Regions from separate parts of the Lysinibacillus sp. NPDC098008 genome, predicted to be linked through region 2. Evidence: predicted binding sites of a transcription regulator. Region 2 holds the regulator's gene; each other region holds the start of a gene.

Region 1 (4,024 bases), on a different contig from region 2:
GAAAAAAAGGAAGTTAATTTATTGCCCAATTATGACCAGCCACATGAAACATTTATGCATCTATTTGAGCAAATTGCGCTTAATAGCAAGCTTTATAAGGTTTATTTAACAGAGCAAAATATTCCGTATTTTGCGGCTGGCTTAAAGGACATTATTATTGAGTTTGTAGCAAACGGTATTGCTTTAATGGAGCCTAATGATCAGAAGCTTACTGTGCCGCGTGATATGGCTGTGCGCTTTTATGCCGCTGCCTTTCTTGAGGTCATTATTTGGTGGCTTGAGCATGATATGCCCTATACACCCAAATTTATGGCGACACAGCTTATGCGACTTACGATAAAGGGACCATATATGGACAATCCCTTTCAGCAATAGCTATTGCTTTTTATCTGGAAAATGCATCTGCCAGCTAAAATAATTGTTATCTGCATGTTTTGTATATTGTAAATAGGCATCAAATTTCTGCCCTTTTTTACTTGTTAAGCCTTTCACCAGCACCGTCCCTTTGGCAAGTAAGGCTTTTACCATTGTTTTCGTTGGCTTTTTCTTTAAGGCTACAAGAAATTTATCGTTTTTCCAAATAACAAATGGACAGCCATTTTGCCAATTGCTGCAGCCGAAGCCCCTCTGCCCTTCAATGACCTGATGGCCGCATAGAGGGCATTTGCCAACTGCCTCAAATTTTTTCTTTGTACGTGTGACCTTCGTTAATAGCACATCCTCGCTGCTTTTAATGGTATGCACAGCTTGAACCGTAAATTGGCAAATAAAGTGTAAAAACTGCTCTTTGGAATATCTTCTTTTTTCAATGTCAGCCAATGTTTTTTCTAGCCGTCCTGTAAATTCTAAATCAAATAAATCTTTCACAGGAAAGGTTTCCACTAAATTGCGCCCAAGCTCTGTGCATACTAAGCTTTTATTGTCCATAGTGATATAGCCAACCGTCAGCAGCTTTTTAATCGTTTCGGCGCGTGTAGCAGGTGTGCCAATACTATAGCCGCTTAAAATAGCCGCCATTGTATCAGGGTCATCCACACCCTTTCCACATGTTTCCATTACACGCAGCAATGTTTTTTCGCTATGGCGCTTAGGTGGTGTTGTTACATGCTTGGTAATTTGATGCTCCGTAATATGAACAGGCTCATTAACATGCACAAGTGGCAAAATAATATCCGTTGAGGCAATGGCTTCAACCTTTTTCCAGCCCTCTACTAATTGCACCCTCCCCTTTGTCGCAAAAATTCCCGGTATCTCCTGCACCTTCGTTGTAATACGTGTTTCCTCATATTCTGCAACAGGCATAAACTGCATCATAAAACGGTTTTTAATAGCCTGATAAACAATTGCCTCATCTGTTGCTAATGATTTCGGTAGCACATATGTAGGAATAATAGCACTATGGCTTTCCACTTTTGCATTGTCAAAAATTCGCTTGTTCTTTGTAAACTGAATCTCATGCTCATACGGTAAGCCTGCTTTTAGACGCTCCAGCACGTTAGCGGTTTTCTCCACTAAGCTTTCCTCTAACACGACGCTGGCTGTACGAGGATACGTAATATACTTTTTCTCATAAAGTGTTTGTGCCACTTTAAGCACCTTATCAGATGTCCAGCCCTTATATTTACTTGTAATAAAGCCCTGTAAATTCGATAAATTAAAGAGCATTGGTGGATATTCCTTTTTACGCTCTACCTTTTTATCCACAATCATGGCTTGCTGCTGATCAAGCGCCTGCTCAATACGCTCTAAATCCTCTCTATTTTTAAACCTATCGACCTTATTTTCATAATAAATGCCCTCATAGGCTCGCCCATCCTCGGTGCTAAATTGTGCGGCTAATTTAAAATAGTCCTCAGGGACAAAGCGTTCGATTTCCTGATCGCGATCATAAATGATTTTTAATGTAGGCAAAAGCACACGCCCAATGTTTAACGCTTTACCTGTGCCTTGCTGATATTTTAATGTCGCAACAGATGTTAAGTTAATGCCAATCAGCCAGTCCGCCCATTGACGGCTTACCCCTGCATCCTGCAATGGCTTTAATTCACTATTCGGCTTGATCGTCGCCAGCCCTTTACGCACCTCATCCGCTGTCCATTCATTTAATAGCAAACGGTACACAGGCTTTTGGCGATTTAGCTGATAAATAATACTATCTCCAATAATTTGCCCCTCACGATCAAAATCACAGGCTGAAATAATCATCTGTACATCTGAACGATTAATTAGGCGTTGAATAATTTGTAATTGCTTTCTTGCGCCCGCATCCTCCTTACCACGCTTTTTCGCATCCATTTTCACCTTGTAGCGAAAGTGCTCTGGCATAAATGGAAAGTTCTCCATCTGCCATTTTGCCATTTTTGAATCATAGTCCTTCGCATCATAAAGCTGTAAAAGATGCCCAAAAGCCCACGAAATAATATAGCCATTGCCCTCAAAGAAGCCGTCCTGCTTCTTTTTAATATGCAAGGCATCTGCAATATTTTTCGCAACAGAGGGCTTCTCCGCTAAAATAAATTTCATGAATGACCGCTCCTTACCCGAATGTTTGTTCTTTATTATACTAAGAAATTCGCAATGTTTCAAAGGAGCTGTTATGATGAATGCTAGATTAAAATTGAAAGGAACGTAACTATGGCAGATAGAAAAATCATATTAGATTTAGCGGTTACATTAGATGGCTTTATTGAAGGTAAAAATGGCGAAGTGGATTGGTGTATTATGGAGCCTGATATGGAATTTACAAGCTTTTTACATGAGATTGATACGATTTTATATGGCAGAAAAAGCTATGAGGCATGGGGGCAATATACACCTGATACTAATAATGAGGAAGACAAACAATTTTGGTCACTTATTCATAGCAAAGGCAAGTACGTCTTTTCCAGCACACTGCAAGACCAGCATCATAATGTTACCCTTATTCACGAAAATATTGCCGAGGAAATGTTCAAGCTTAAACAAAAGCAGGGCAAAAATATTTGGCTTTATGGTGGGGCAAGTTTGATTACAACATTTATTAATTTAGGGCTTATCGATGAATTTCGCCTCTCTGTTCACCCTGTTGTCTTAGGTGAAGGCAAGCCATTATTTACAAATATTACGGAGCGACTTCAGCTAACGCTTATCCAAACAAAAGCATTTTCCTCTGGTGTTGTGCAGCTTATTTATCAAAAGGGGGATGTTTAGTCCCCCCTCTACTATTTCATATACGTATTTAAAACATGATTAATCGCTGTATTAAGCTTATTAATATCAACTGGTGCTGCTTGGTTATTGCTGAGCCCATATTTTTGCTTGAGCTGAATAATTCTACGTACACTGTCATCAATGCGCTCCTCAGTGAGCTCACCATTAGCAACAGCCGCCTTTATTGCCTCTATAGCCACCTGCACATTGCCATACTCATGGGCAATTAACACAATATCATTGCCTGCCTTCACAGCATTCACTGCCGCCTGCCTCATATCAAAATGATTGGTAATTGCCTTCATGGTCATATCATCTGTCATCACAACACCATCAAAGCCAAGCTGATTGCGTAAAATGCCTGTAATAATGTCCGTTGACATCGAGGAAGGATACTGAGCATCAAGCTCTGACAATAATATATGTGCCACCATGACCACATCCGCACCATTCTCAATGGCGGTCTTAAATGGGATAAGCTCTAGCTGCTGTAGGTCTGCCAAGCTTTTTGTCACCTTGGGCAATGCTAAATGAGAATCCACCGCTGTATCACCATGTCCCGGGAAATGCTTCACCACTGGAATCACCTGCTGCGCTGCTAGCCCCTTCATTGTTTGAATCCCTAGCTTACTCACAATAGCAGGCTCACTTGCAAACGCACGATTGCCAATAATCGGGTTATTGGGATTACTGTTAACATCAAGCACAGGAGCAAAATTAAGATTAAAGCCAAATGCCTGTAATTGCTTCCCTAGCAATTGACCAATCTCATAGGAAAATTGCGCTTCATTAACCTCCCCAATTTTTTGATTGGTTGGGAGGTTTGTCAGACCAC
Region 2 (4,024 bases):
TCGCAATACCTTGTCCAAGTGGGCCAGTTGTTGCCTCTACGCCTACTGTATGACCATATTCAGGATGTCCTGGTGTTAATGAATCCCATTGACGGAAGTTTTGAATTTCTTCCATTGGTAAACCATAGCCTCCAAGGTGCAGTAAGCTGTATAGAAGCATCGAACCATGACCAGCTGATAATACAAAACGATCACGATTATACCATTTTGGATTTGCTGGATTATGGCGTAATTGTTTTGTCCAAAGCGTATAAGCCATTGGCGCTGCCCCCATTGGTAAACCTGGGTGACCAGAATTTGCTTTTTCAATAGCATCGATTGACAAAGTTCGGATAGCATTAATTGCTAATTGATCCGCATGTTGAGTCATTATGTTGTGACATCCTTTCTCATCCTAAATCTTATTCTTCTACAGTTTAGTCAACATTGCTTTAGAAAACAATGCTTTTATTATATCATTTGTATTTTCCAGCACACATTTAGCAAATGTGTCACATTAATTTAGAAATTTATTTTTCTTCGCTTGTTTAACCTTCTCTGGTGTTACATCATTGCCTTCTACATCTACTACTTTTACATTTTCAATCGTATTGCGCATTGTTGCTCGGAATGTGTCTAAATATTCCTTACGAAGTGCTGTTTGTTCCTTCGCCTCTGCCTCTGTTAATTGTCCGCTTTTCGCCTTAGCAGAAAGTTCATTAATGCGATTAAGCTTTTCTTTTGATAACATTATTACACACCTTTCAGTATCTATCTTAATAACCTCAGTATGCAAAGTATAGCATGCTTTTTCGTAAAATGCAGGTATACCAACCTTTCATCATTCTTGAAGGGATTGATTATCGTTCCCTATATAAGGAGCTACAAATTTAAGCAAGGTTAGGAGGAGGAATAGCATCAATGATAAATGTCTAATTAGTTGGACATTTATTGAGAAATTTCATATACTAAATGTCTAATACTTTGGACAAAGCGGAGGGATATAGGTGAAAAATATCATTAAAATCTTAAGAACAAAATTAGGATTAACACAGGCAGACCTTGCACAGCAATGTGGTGTTGTTCGACAAACCATTAACTGTATAGAAAACGATAAGTATGACCCTACTCTTGAATTAGCCTTTAAAATCGCTAAAGTATTAAATAGTCGAATTGACGAGGTATTTATTTATGACTAAATTTCATCCAGCATATATGATAACAATGAAAGATTTTGTGAAAGAGGACTCGCCTTTATTACGCAAAAAAACGGCTGAGGTGACAATACCTGTTACAAAAGAGGATCAAGATATTTTATTATCCATGCTGCAGTATTTACAAAATAGCCAAGACCCCATGCTGGCGAAAAAGTACAAATTACGGCCAGGGAGTGGGCTATCTGCGAATCAAATCGGACTGGATAAACGAATGTTTGCTGTACTGTTTAATGACCATGAACAAAGGCAGGAAATGATGTTTATCAACCCTAAAATTATCAGTCATTCAGTAAATATGATTTACTTACCTGAAGGAGAAGGCTGCCTCTCTGTCAATCGACCTGTTCATGGTTTTGTACCGCGCTATGAGCGAATTAAAGTAAAAGCCTATGATATACACGGGCAAGAATTCATTATGTCGTTACAAGGATATGGTGCTATTGTTGTCCAACATGAAATGGATCATTTAAACGGCATTATGTTTTATGACAGAATCAATAAAGAAAATCCATTTAAGCTACCAGATAATGTGATAATTGAAAGCTTATATTAAAAAGGATTAGCGGGCTTATGAGTTGCCTGCTAATCCTTCTTGATATTCTTGGAATCGGCGATGAACAGTTGCTTTACTTACTTCAAAGCCCAATCCCTTCAATGTGATTGAAATTTCCTCAAAGGTAAATCCACGCTTACGCAAATTAATAATTTCTTCGACTGGTAGCTCCTTACGCTCCTGCCCGTATGGATTCCCACGATTGGATAAGTTATTTTCAGGACGATAGCCATTTTCCACAGCCCGTCGCATACCACGACGAATTTTAGCATTATGAATTCTGCGCTGGTACTCCTCGACAATCGCTAAAATCTCAAGCAACATCGTATCCATTTCATTTAGCTGAACAGGTCCTGCATCCCGCATAGAAAACACATTTGTTGCTGATTTTTGCAATAAATGTAGCACCGCCATTCTTGCATTGCCACGACCTAAGCGTGTTTCATCTTGTACAAAAAGAGCATTAATATTCTTTTCTTTAATAAAATCCAGCATTTCAAGCAAGCCTTCTCGTTCCACATCATAGCCACTATGCTTATCCTGAAAAACGCCCTTTACCTCATAGCCCTGCTCCCTTGCATAGCATTGCAGTTCTTCCTGCTGACGCTCTAAAGAGGAGCTTTGTGTTTCTTTCTCAGTGCTCACACGACAATAGACAACGGCTGATAGTTGATTATTTCTCATTGTTCATTTCTCGCAATTTCAATTGTTTTGATGCGATTGGCTTGATCATCCAGTACAGGTATTACTAATGATTTACCAGCTACAATTTTAATATCTAGTAGTTCATTTTCTACTTTTACAAGCTTAATCCAATCATCTGTACTCATTTTACCACGATATTGTTCTGCTAACGACCATAAGCTATCTCCATGCTCAACCTGAATTTCTGCGTAACGTATATCTCCTGGATCAGTAATGTAAAGGTATGCTGCAAACAGTAAACAAGTTCCTACTAAAATTGAGATATGCGTATTTTTCTTTAACCAAATCATAGTCATTACCCCTTTTCTAGAATGTTTGTTCGGAATGTATGTTCTTATAATAAAACGAACAAACGTTTTTGTCAAACACTTTTTTCGAACCTATGTTTGCATACATGTTCGTATTCTGTTATACTAACAAATAAGAAGAATAATATTAGAAAAAAGAGGTGAGCAATATGAAAAAAGTTTCAAAAAGACAAGAGGATATTTTAGCTTTCATTAAAGAAGAAGTACGAACTAAGGGTTATCCACCATCAGTACGTGAAATTGGGGAAGCAGTTGGACTTGCTTCAAGCTCAACGGTTCATGGTCATTTAGCTCGGTTAGAGCAAAAGGGTCTTATTCGCCGTGACCCTACAAAGCCACGCGCAATTGAAATTTTAGAGCCAGAGGAATCCGTTCAAAAGCAACATGTTATTCATGTGCCGCTTGTCGGGAAAGTTACAGCTGGTTCTCCTATTACAGCGATTGAAAATATCGAAGAATACTTCCCATTACCAGATGCCTATGGCACAAGTGAGGATCAATTATTTATGTTAGAGATTATGGGTGAATCCATGATTGAAGCAGGTATTTTAGATGGGGACTTAGTCATTGTCAAGCAAAGGTCAACTGCTGATAATGGAGATATTGTTGTAGCCATGACAGATGAGGATGAGGCAACTGTCAAGCGTTTCTTCAAAGAAAAAAATCATTTCCGTTTACAGCCTGAAAACTCAACAATGGAACCAATTATCGTTGATCAAGTTTCCATTTTAGGACAAGTTGTAGGTCTTTATCGCCGTGTTCATTAATATTTTAAAATACACATAAATTTTTTGAGGATTATGCATTTCTTTGCTGAGCATGTCCTCTTTTTATTTTTATAGGTGAATGTTCCTGCGAGAGTAACCGCTATTCGCTCCATGCGTCAAACTAATCATTCAAGAAATTACAGCCAATATGATGTATCGCTACTATAAATCGAAGCCAGCATTAAGTATGTCTTTGCGGTTGCATATAAAAGAAGCAAAAGCCAGCGAGAGCGAACTTCTCAATAGCTTTTGCCTACAACCCTACATATGTTTCTTAAATTTCAAACTCGCCTCAATAAATGCTGAGAATAGCTTTAACGCATGCTGATCTCCTACAGTAGCTAGTTCCTCTGGATGCCACTGCACAGCTAAACAAAATGGTAGCTCCTTGTACACCATCGCTTCAACAATACCATCACTTGATAGTGCCGCTGCTTGACAGTTATCGGCTAGTATCTTTACAGCCTGATGATGCAATGAATTAACAGCGATTTT
Region 3 (4,024 bases), on a different contig from region 2:
GAAGCAAAGCATGTTGGGAAAAAAGGTGAGCCCTCTAATAGTTGATAAACATCTGCTTCAACTTGTACTTTGTGTACTTTGTCCTTAGCATATATTTTAAATGCATAAGCTGGGGCAGAAAGAGCTTGAAAAACAGCCGCATCTGTCCCGACACCAATACACTTTAAATCATCAGCTTCACCACTTATGGTTACTGGCTCGTTATTTGGATTTGAAAAAACTTTAATTTTAGAAAGAGAACCTATAGCTTTGTCCCAGTCATTTTCCATATTATCTCTCCCGTCATTAGCATTGAAGAAAACTACACTATCCAATTACTATAATAGAGCTTCTATATAACTGGCACACCTGTAAAGGATTAGGGAGCACTATTTGCATTATTATGTTGCATACCTCCTAAACAAAGTATAACATCCATTTGCTCTTAAACTAACCAGATACGTTATTGAAATTCCTTCTCTTATTTATGAATGTGAAGGTCGCTTCATAACATTTCCACCTAACCGAGATCATCATGACTTTGTCATTTTATTTGGAATTTTCATTGAAAATGCCTTTGATGTAGTAAAGGACGCACAAGTTGGGTGGAACGTGATTCACCTATCAGTTGATAAAGACGATGATGTGTTAGCCAGCCTTGGCACAAATAATAGAGTTGGCAGGACAAATGAATCAAGAAGCATATTTTTGACAATGGCTATCCCACAAAATAGAAATAATACGACAATACGTAATTATTTTTTATTTTTTAGTTCTAACAGTATAGGAGCTATATTTAGTAAGATAGAAACAATTGCCAAAAACCATAATGCCTTTTCCATACTAGGTACTACATCCCCTAAAGCTGACCAATCCTCCACTTTTACCCACCGAGATACAAGGCTATATTCTGCACAGAGTGTCAATGCTGTAAATGATAATCCCATTGCCATCGCAAGTTTATAATCTTTTCCTGTTTTATACATATAAAGATTTATAAAAGTTGCTACTATGGCAATACATCCTAATATTAACCACATCATTATACCTCCATTATATTTTTATTTAAGATTAACATTTATCTACAAATTTATATTAAAAGGTCCAGTTATCTTATTGCGAAATTTAGACTGATCATTAAAGGACGTTCCTTGTTTAAAATGTACCCTCCATTAAAAAAAGTTAGGCAACTTGTTGAAGCTGCTGTCTGTATATTGCAGGCGATAAACAAAAATACCCTGTAAGATGACCTTTTTGAAAGTAGCTATCTTATAGGGTACATATTATATTAACGGTTCCACCTTTTTCCTTTAGGAATTAGCTGCTGCAACAACCCAGATGCAAATGTTAGAAAAAATAAGAAGAAAAAGTGTGTAAATTAGATACTTTTCACTTTCCTTCTTCTCTGTTGTAAAGAATAAAATTTTGATTAGCATCAACACAAATCCAAGACCGCCAAGTATTTTTGCCAGTAGGAACACAGACACCTTTGTTTTTCTCTCCTTTACTTACTAACTGATGAACATTGTGAACCTGTCTTGAATGGATGATCAAAACTCCACATCCATTTGCATTAGCAACGGTTAACGCACCTGCTCCTATTTCATCAAATTGAATTTGATTGCCAATGAACGTTAATAACGGGGGACATTGCTAGAGCGTTTTTGCTTCTTTTTAGATTCTCTATAAATCCTTGTTTTACTAAAATCCCCGTTTGTTTAAGTACATTTTTTCAACCTTATAAAGCAACTGGACTTTTAAGGGTTAATAGCATCCTTTAAGAACTTCTCCGTTAATATTTCTCAATGTTTACTGTTATATTTTCTTCGCGAATTGTTACGTTTGCTGTTTTAGAAGCATTCTTAATAGAATCTTTAACTATTTGTTGAATCATTGTATTATCAACTTTTACATCCTTCGGGAAACTTACTGATACAGAAATATCTTCAATATTACCACCTAACATTATTGCTATTGACTCACTATCAAGTTCCGTTTGTTCTGTAATAGATACTATGATGTCATTTTTTAATTCTGATAATAAATTTCCCTGCTCATCCTCTACTATGCCTTGTTCGCTTTCTAATACTTGAACTTGTTCTTCGTTCTCGTTTCCATTACACCCAACTAACAAAATTGAACATACAACTCCTGAAATTATAGCTTTTTTCATCATTTCTAATTTCCCCTTTCAACAATAAAGTGCATATTCCGCAATAATTTTCCATACATAAGTTTGACGATACTTTATATCACTAAGTTTCCTTGTAACATTTCCTCATCATCAATATTTACTAAGTTTTAGCTGCTTTCTGTAATCAGTAACTTAAGAAGTTGTCTTGCATTTATACTACAGTTTTACATACCTTTATTCATTCAACTGGTAAGATTAAAATCCCATTGTTATTGCATATTCACACAACATAGCTCCCTTCATCTTTAGACTTATATACGGCTCTAATTTATTACCAATAGATGGCACGTTTTGAAATTCAGCTAAACTAACTGGTCGATGCCTAAAATAGGTACTTTGCTTATTTTCACTTTAGCATTTCTAAGTTTTGTTTTTCATTTTTCTATTCTCAACTTATGATGTTCTTGCTCTTTTGGACATAAAAACACCCCTTTAGACAACTATAATCTAAAGGGGTAAAACGCTACGACTTTATTTCAATTCTACAAATAGACATTCTTTACTATTTTACAGACCACATTTTAACTGTGCACCACAGTTTGTACATGTGTTACAGCCACCCATTTCTTCGACTGTACCTTTACGACAAACTGGGCATGTATTTCCTACGTCTGAGCCAATTACTGTTGTGGATTCTAATGCTTGAATTGTGTCGACTAAAACAACTGGACGTGTTGTATGCTCCTCCACTAATTCCTCTTCAAATGATAATTGATCCATATCATTTTCTTCCGCTTTTAGTGTTAGAACTTGTGAATCGCGGCTACCATCTACATAAACCGTACCGCCTTTAGCGCCACCTTTATATAGTCGCTCATAAACTTTTTCCACTTGCTCTACTGTATAGCCTTTTGGTGCGTTCACTGTTTTAGAGATAGATGAGTCAATCCATTTTTGAATAATACATTGAACATCCGCATGTGCTTCTGGCTTCAGCTCCATCGCTGTCACAAACCATTCAGGAAGCTCCTGTTCATTTGCTTCTGGATGACGCTCTAAATACTCTTGGACAATTTCAGCTTTTACTTCAATAAATTTACCTAGACGACCAGAACGGTAATATGTGAAGGAGAAGTATGGCTCAAGACCTGTTGCTACTCCCACCATTGTGCCTGTTGATCCAGTTGGCGCAACCGTTAATAAATGTGAATTACGGATACCCGTTGCTAAAATTTGCTCCTTGATATGAACAGGCATTTTTTGCATAAAGCCTGTTTCTGTGAAGGCTTTGCGTAAGCGAGCTGTTTCTTCGTCTGTAGCACCTACTAAGAATGGGAAGCTACCACGCTCTTTGGCAAGCTCTGTAGACGCCTCATATGCCGTTTCAGCAATGGTTTTAAAAATTTCATCGACTAACGCATTACCTTCCTCTGAGCCATATTCCTTTTCACAGTAAATAAGTAAGTCAGCTAAGCCCATTACCCCTAAGCCAACGCGACGCTCGCCAAGTGCTTGTACACGATTTTCTTCTAAGAAATAAGGTGTCGCATCGATTACATTATCCTGCATACGAACACCCACACGTACTGTTTCACGCAATGCTTCATAATCAACTGTTTGATTGTCCTTATTTGCAAACTGTGCAAGGTTAACAGCCGCTAAATTACACACAGAGTATGGTGCAAGTGGTTGTTCCAATATTGTTATCCTAAAGGCTTTTTATCCTTTAGCTCTTACAGTTCAGTTCCTGTAAGTTCAGCATACATTTTCATTACCTATTTTTGTAATGTTGCGGTCTCGTGCCCAGATTATAGTCTACATGGTAGGATCACTGGGTATGCGTTGCCCCTGACTAACGCTTTACCATTAGCCTTCGGTTCGGATTAGCATCACAGCCTTCCCGCTTTATCC
Region 4 (4,024 bases), on a different contig from region 2:
TAAATCGTATCAAATGCTAAAGAAGATTTTCCTGAGCCTGATAAACCTGTTAACACAACTAATTGGTCACGTGGAATTGTAACATCGATATTTTTTAAATTATGAGCACGTGCACCTTGCACGATGATTTCAGTATTTTTCACAAGTCATTCACCCTTCTACCTTCAATTCAAATATTGTATCTCGCAGCTCGGCCGCACGCTCGAAATCAAGCGCTTTTGCTGCCTCCTTCATTTCGACTTCCAGGGAAGCCAAGAGCTGTTCTCTTTCTGCCTTTGTCAGCTTTTTGCCCTTCGTAGCCTTTGTGACGTAGGATTCCTCTTCCTCTGCTACCTGTGTTGCACGAATAACATCTGGAATTTTCTTGATAATTGTTTGAGGCGTAATGCCATGCTCCTCGTTATAAGCCATCTGCAATGTACGACGACGTTTTGTTTCATCAATTGCTTTTTTCATTGAATCTGTTACATTGTCTGCATACATAATCACATGACCATTTGCATTACGCGCTGCACGTCCAATTGTTTGAATTAATGAGCGCTCCGAGCGTAAAAATCCTTCTTTATCCGCATCTAAAATCGCTACAAGGGATACTTCAGGAATATCAAGCCCCTCACGCAATAAATTAATACCGATTAATACATCATATGTTCCTTTACGCAGCTCACGAATAATCTCTATCCGTTCAAGTGTTTTAATCTCTGAATGTAAATACTCAACCTTTAAGCCCATTTCCTTTAAGTAGGCTGTTAAATCCTCTGACATTTTCTTTGTTAATGTTGTCACAAGCACACGTTCATTACGTGCAATTCGCTCATGAATCTCATCAATTAAATCATCTATTTGCCCTTCGATAGGACGCACATCGATTAATGGGTCCAACAATCCAGTAGGACGAATAATTTGCTCCACCATTTCTGGTGTATGCTCTAGCTCATATGGACCAGGTGTTGCAGAAACATAAATAGCCTGATGCACACGACTTTCATACTCCTCAAAGCGCAATGGTCGATTATCAAGCGCTGATGGCAGACGGAAGCCATGCTCTACTAAAACACCTTTACGTGCTTGGTCACCGTTGTACATGCCTCGTACTTGAGGAAGTGTTACATGGCTTTCATCCACAACAAGTAAAAAATCATCAGGGAAATAATCTAACAATGTATAGGGTGTTGCACCTGCTTCACGCAATGTTAAATGACGAGAATAGTTCTCAATACCTGAGCAAAAGCCCATTTCACGCATCATCTCTAAATCATAACGTGTACGCTGCTCTAAACGCTGTGCCTCTAGCAATTTATCTTCAGCCCGCAATAGTGCCAAACGTTCCTCTAGCTCTTTTTCAATGTTTTCAATCGCTTTTCGCATTTTTTCCTCTCGCGTTACGAAGTGGGATGCTGGGAAAATTGCCACATGATCTCGATCTGATAAAATTTCTCCTGTTAAGGCATCTACCTCACGAATACGATCAATTTCATCTCCGAAAAATTCTACACGGATACAATGCTCATCACGCGATGCTGGGAATATTTCCACTACATCTCCCCGTACCCGAAATGTTCCGCGTGTAAAACTTACATCATTACGCTCATATTGCACATCAACGAGCTTACGCAATAGCTGATTACGTTCAATTTCCATACCTGTGCGAATCGATACCACCATTTCGCGATATTCCTCTGGTGAACCTAAACCATAAATGCAGGACACAGATGCAATAATAATGACATCCTCACGCTCAAATAATGCTGAAGTTGCAGAGTGACGCAGCTTATCAATTTCATCATTAATGCTAGAGTCTTTTTCTATATAGGTATCTGTCTGTGGTACATAGGCTTCTGGTTGATAGTAATCATAATAGCTGACAAAATATTCAACGGCGTTATTTGGGAAGAATTCTTTAAACTCGCTATATAGCTGGCCTGCGAGTGTTTTATTATGTGCCATAATAAGCGTTGGTTTTTTTACTTGTTGAATAACATTCGAAATTGTAAATGTTTTACCAGTACCTGTCGCACCAAGTAATGTTTGATGACGCTTACCTGCCTTTACACCCTCCACTAATTCAGCAATTGCCTGTGGTTGATCTCCGCTAGGCTGATATGGCGCTTGTAAATCAAATGTTTGCACACATGTCCCCGTCCTTTCCTTCCAATTTGTACATATATTTTAGCATAGCACTCGTAAAATTTCGAACATTTAACGAACGAATGTTTGTAAAACTTTTTTCTACCCCTAAAATTTATACATAATAACTGCGAAACCAATGAAGTCTTTTACTCTTATCATAGCCGTTTCCGCTAACTTTCAAGCTTCTATTTTAAGCAGGTGACACTACTTTTGAGCAGTTCTCTATCATTTTTGAGCGAATGCCCTTAACGGTTAAACAAAAAAATCCCGCTCTCCACTATTCATGGAGAACGGGGCAATCTTATTATTCATCCTCTGTTTGCTGCAAAGAATTTAGTTCGGCTGCGTAGCGATAAAATGCGTTTTCATCTTTTTCATCGAGTGCTCTATCGATTAGAACCATGAGCTGCTCTTGACGATGCATACGCTGGATACGATTTAAAAATAAATCTAAATAAATCTCGTTTAATAATTTCTCTGCCTCATCAACTTTTTTCGACTGACCAACGGCTTTTAGAAAATCTGTGTACGAATAATATTTATCCAACGATCTCACCTCGATCCTTTTCTAAATTATATGAAAATTGAAATAAAAATGCAATGCTTAAGACTCGAAAATAACTTGGATTGACTATTAATCTCGCGCTATTTGTAGCAAATTCTCTAAGCAATTTCGCTATTTCTTAAGCAATTCTCATCTTTATTGATATTTTCTAGAATTTATTTTATTACCTATACTACAGCTATCAATAGAAAAAGGAGGCATTTTTCATATGGCACAAAATTATGTAAATCGCTATTTAGTATCCTTCAATACGTATGTGCTACAACCAATTCAACACAACTCTAAAATTTTCACACATGTAATTGATAAACATAATGAGCTGATCGTGACACGTAAGCCATTACATGTCCTTCGAAAATCTTGTATTTCATTAGGCACAACCTATGAAGCTGCAAAACAATCAGCCAAGCGCTTTTTTGGCAATCAACATAAGCTACCGATTGCTGTTGCCTTTGATTACGGCTATCCATGTATTTTTCTACCAACCTATTCACCAAACTCCATCCATAATATATGGATTGGTCTTCATGCCATTACTAATATTACCCCTAGTAAAGCTGGCTGTATTGTGACACTCAAAAACGATATACAGATTGAGCTTCCTATTCAATATGCTTCCATTAGCAAACAATTTGTCAATGCATCCATGTTATACAAGCATTATATGAATGAACGAAAACAGCTTAGTCAGGATGCACCATATTCCCCACCCTTTTAACATAAAAAATCCCCCAAGACTCTCTCTTGGGGGAATACATATTAGTTAATCTTTGAACGTAAATAAGCATTAATGAATGGATCTATATCGCCATCCATCACCGCACCAACATTACCTGTTTCTTCATTTGTACGGTGGTCCTTCACCATTGAATATGGATGGAATACATAAGAGCGAATTTGCGAGCCCCAGCCAATTTCCTTTTGCTCACCGCGAATTTCATCAAGCTGTGCCTGCTGTTTTTCTAATTCTAATTGATACAATTTTCCTTTTAACATCGTCATCGCCTTTTCACGGTTTTTAATCTGTGAACGCTCTGCCTGACATTGCACAATTGTACCAGTCGGAATATGTGTAATACGAACAGCTGAATCTGTTGTATTAATATGCTGACCACCTGCACCTGTTGCACGATACGTATCAATTTTTAAATCCTCTGTGCGAATATCAATTTCAATATTGTCATCAAACTCTGGCATAACATCGCAGGAAACAAATGATGTATGGCGGCGGCCAGATGAATCGAATGGTGAAATACGCACGAGTCGATGCACACCTTTTTCAGCCTGTAAATAACCGAAAGCATTATGACCTTTAATCGATAATGTGAC

The links. The regulator LexA, encoded in region 2, represses DNA repair genes until DNA is damaged. The targets are predictions, from matches to a motif close to CGAACATATGTTCG.
Region 1: ACIQVU_RS08985 (type IA DNA topoisomerase) is a predicted target of LexA. The motif match lies at 2,542-2,555, and genes of this name have one in related genera.
Region 3: ACIQVU_RS01985 (topoisomerase) is a predicted target of LexA. The motif match lies at 2,205-2,218, and genes of this name have one in related genera.
Region 4: uvrB (excinuclease ABC subunit UvrB) is a predicted target of LexA. The motif match lies at 2,204-2,217, and genes of this name have one in related genera.

Annotation. Positions count from the first base shown of each region.
Region 1 is NZ_JBIWBA010000007.1:44,754-48,777, forward strand. Features, by position in the region: gene ACIQVU_RS08980 (TetR/AcrR family transcriptional regulator) at 1-375, shown strand, start outside; gene ACIQVU_RS08985 (type IA DNA topoisomerase) at 376-2,523, opposite strand; gene ACIQVU_RS08990 (dihydrofolate reductase family protein) at 2,635-3,189, shown strand; gene nagZ (beta-N-acetylhexosaminidase) at 3,201-4,024, opposite strand, start outside.
Region 2 is NZ_JBIWBA010000003.1:6,441-10,464, reverse strand. Features, by position in the region: gene tkt (transketolase) at 1-370, opposite strand, end outside; gene ACIQVU_RS04760 (DUF896 domain-containing protein) at 497-730, opposite strand; gene ACIQVU_RS04755 (helix-turn-helix transcriptional regulator) at 987-1,178, shown strand; gene def (peptide deformylase) at 1,171-1,749, shown strand; gene ACIQVU_RS04745 (YneB family resolvase-like protein) at 1,765-2,433, opposite strand; gene yneA (cell division suppressor protein YneA) at 2,430-2,744, opposite strand; gene lexA (transcriptional repressor LexA) at 2,912-3,529, shown strand; gene ACIQVU_RS04730 (gamma-glutamyl-gamma-aminobutyrate hydrolase family protein) at 3,791-4,024, opposite strand, start outside.
Region 3 is NZ_JBIWBA010000001.1:402,585-406,608, forward strand. Features, by position in the region: gene ACIQVU_RS01975 (serine/threonine protein kinase) at 1-269, opposite strand, end outside; gene ACIQVU_RS01980 (hypothetical protein) at 735-1,019, opposite strand; gene ACIQVU_RS01985 (topoisomerase) at 1,772-2,155, opposite strand; partial or broken gene ACIQVU_RS01990 (vitamin B12-dependent ribonucleotide reductase) at 2,681-3,808, opposite strand.
Region 4 is NZ_JBIWBA010000002.1:450,851-454,874, forward strand. Features, by position in the region: gene uvrA (excinuclease ABC subunit UvrA) at 1-143, opposite strand, end outside; gene uvrB (excinuclease ABC subunit UvrB) at 151-2,130, opposite strand; gene ACIQVU_RS04560 (IDEAL domain-containing protein) at 2,435-2,677, opposite strand; gene ACIQVU_RS04565 (competence protein ComK) at 2,904-3,413, shown strand; one part of gene prfB (peptide chain release factor 2) at 3,455-4,024, opposite strand, start outside.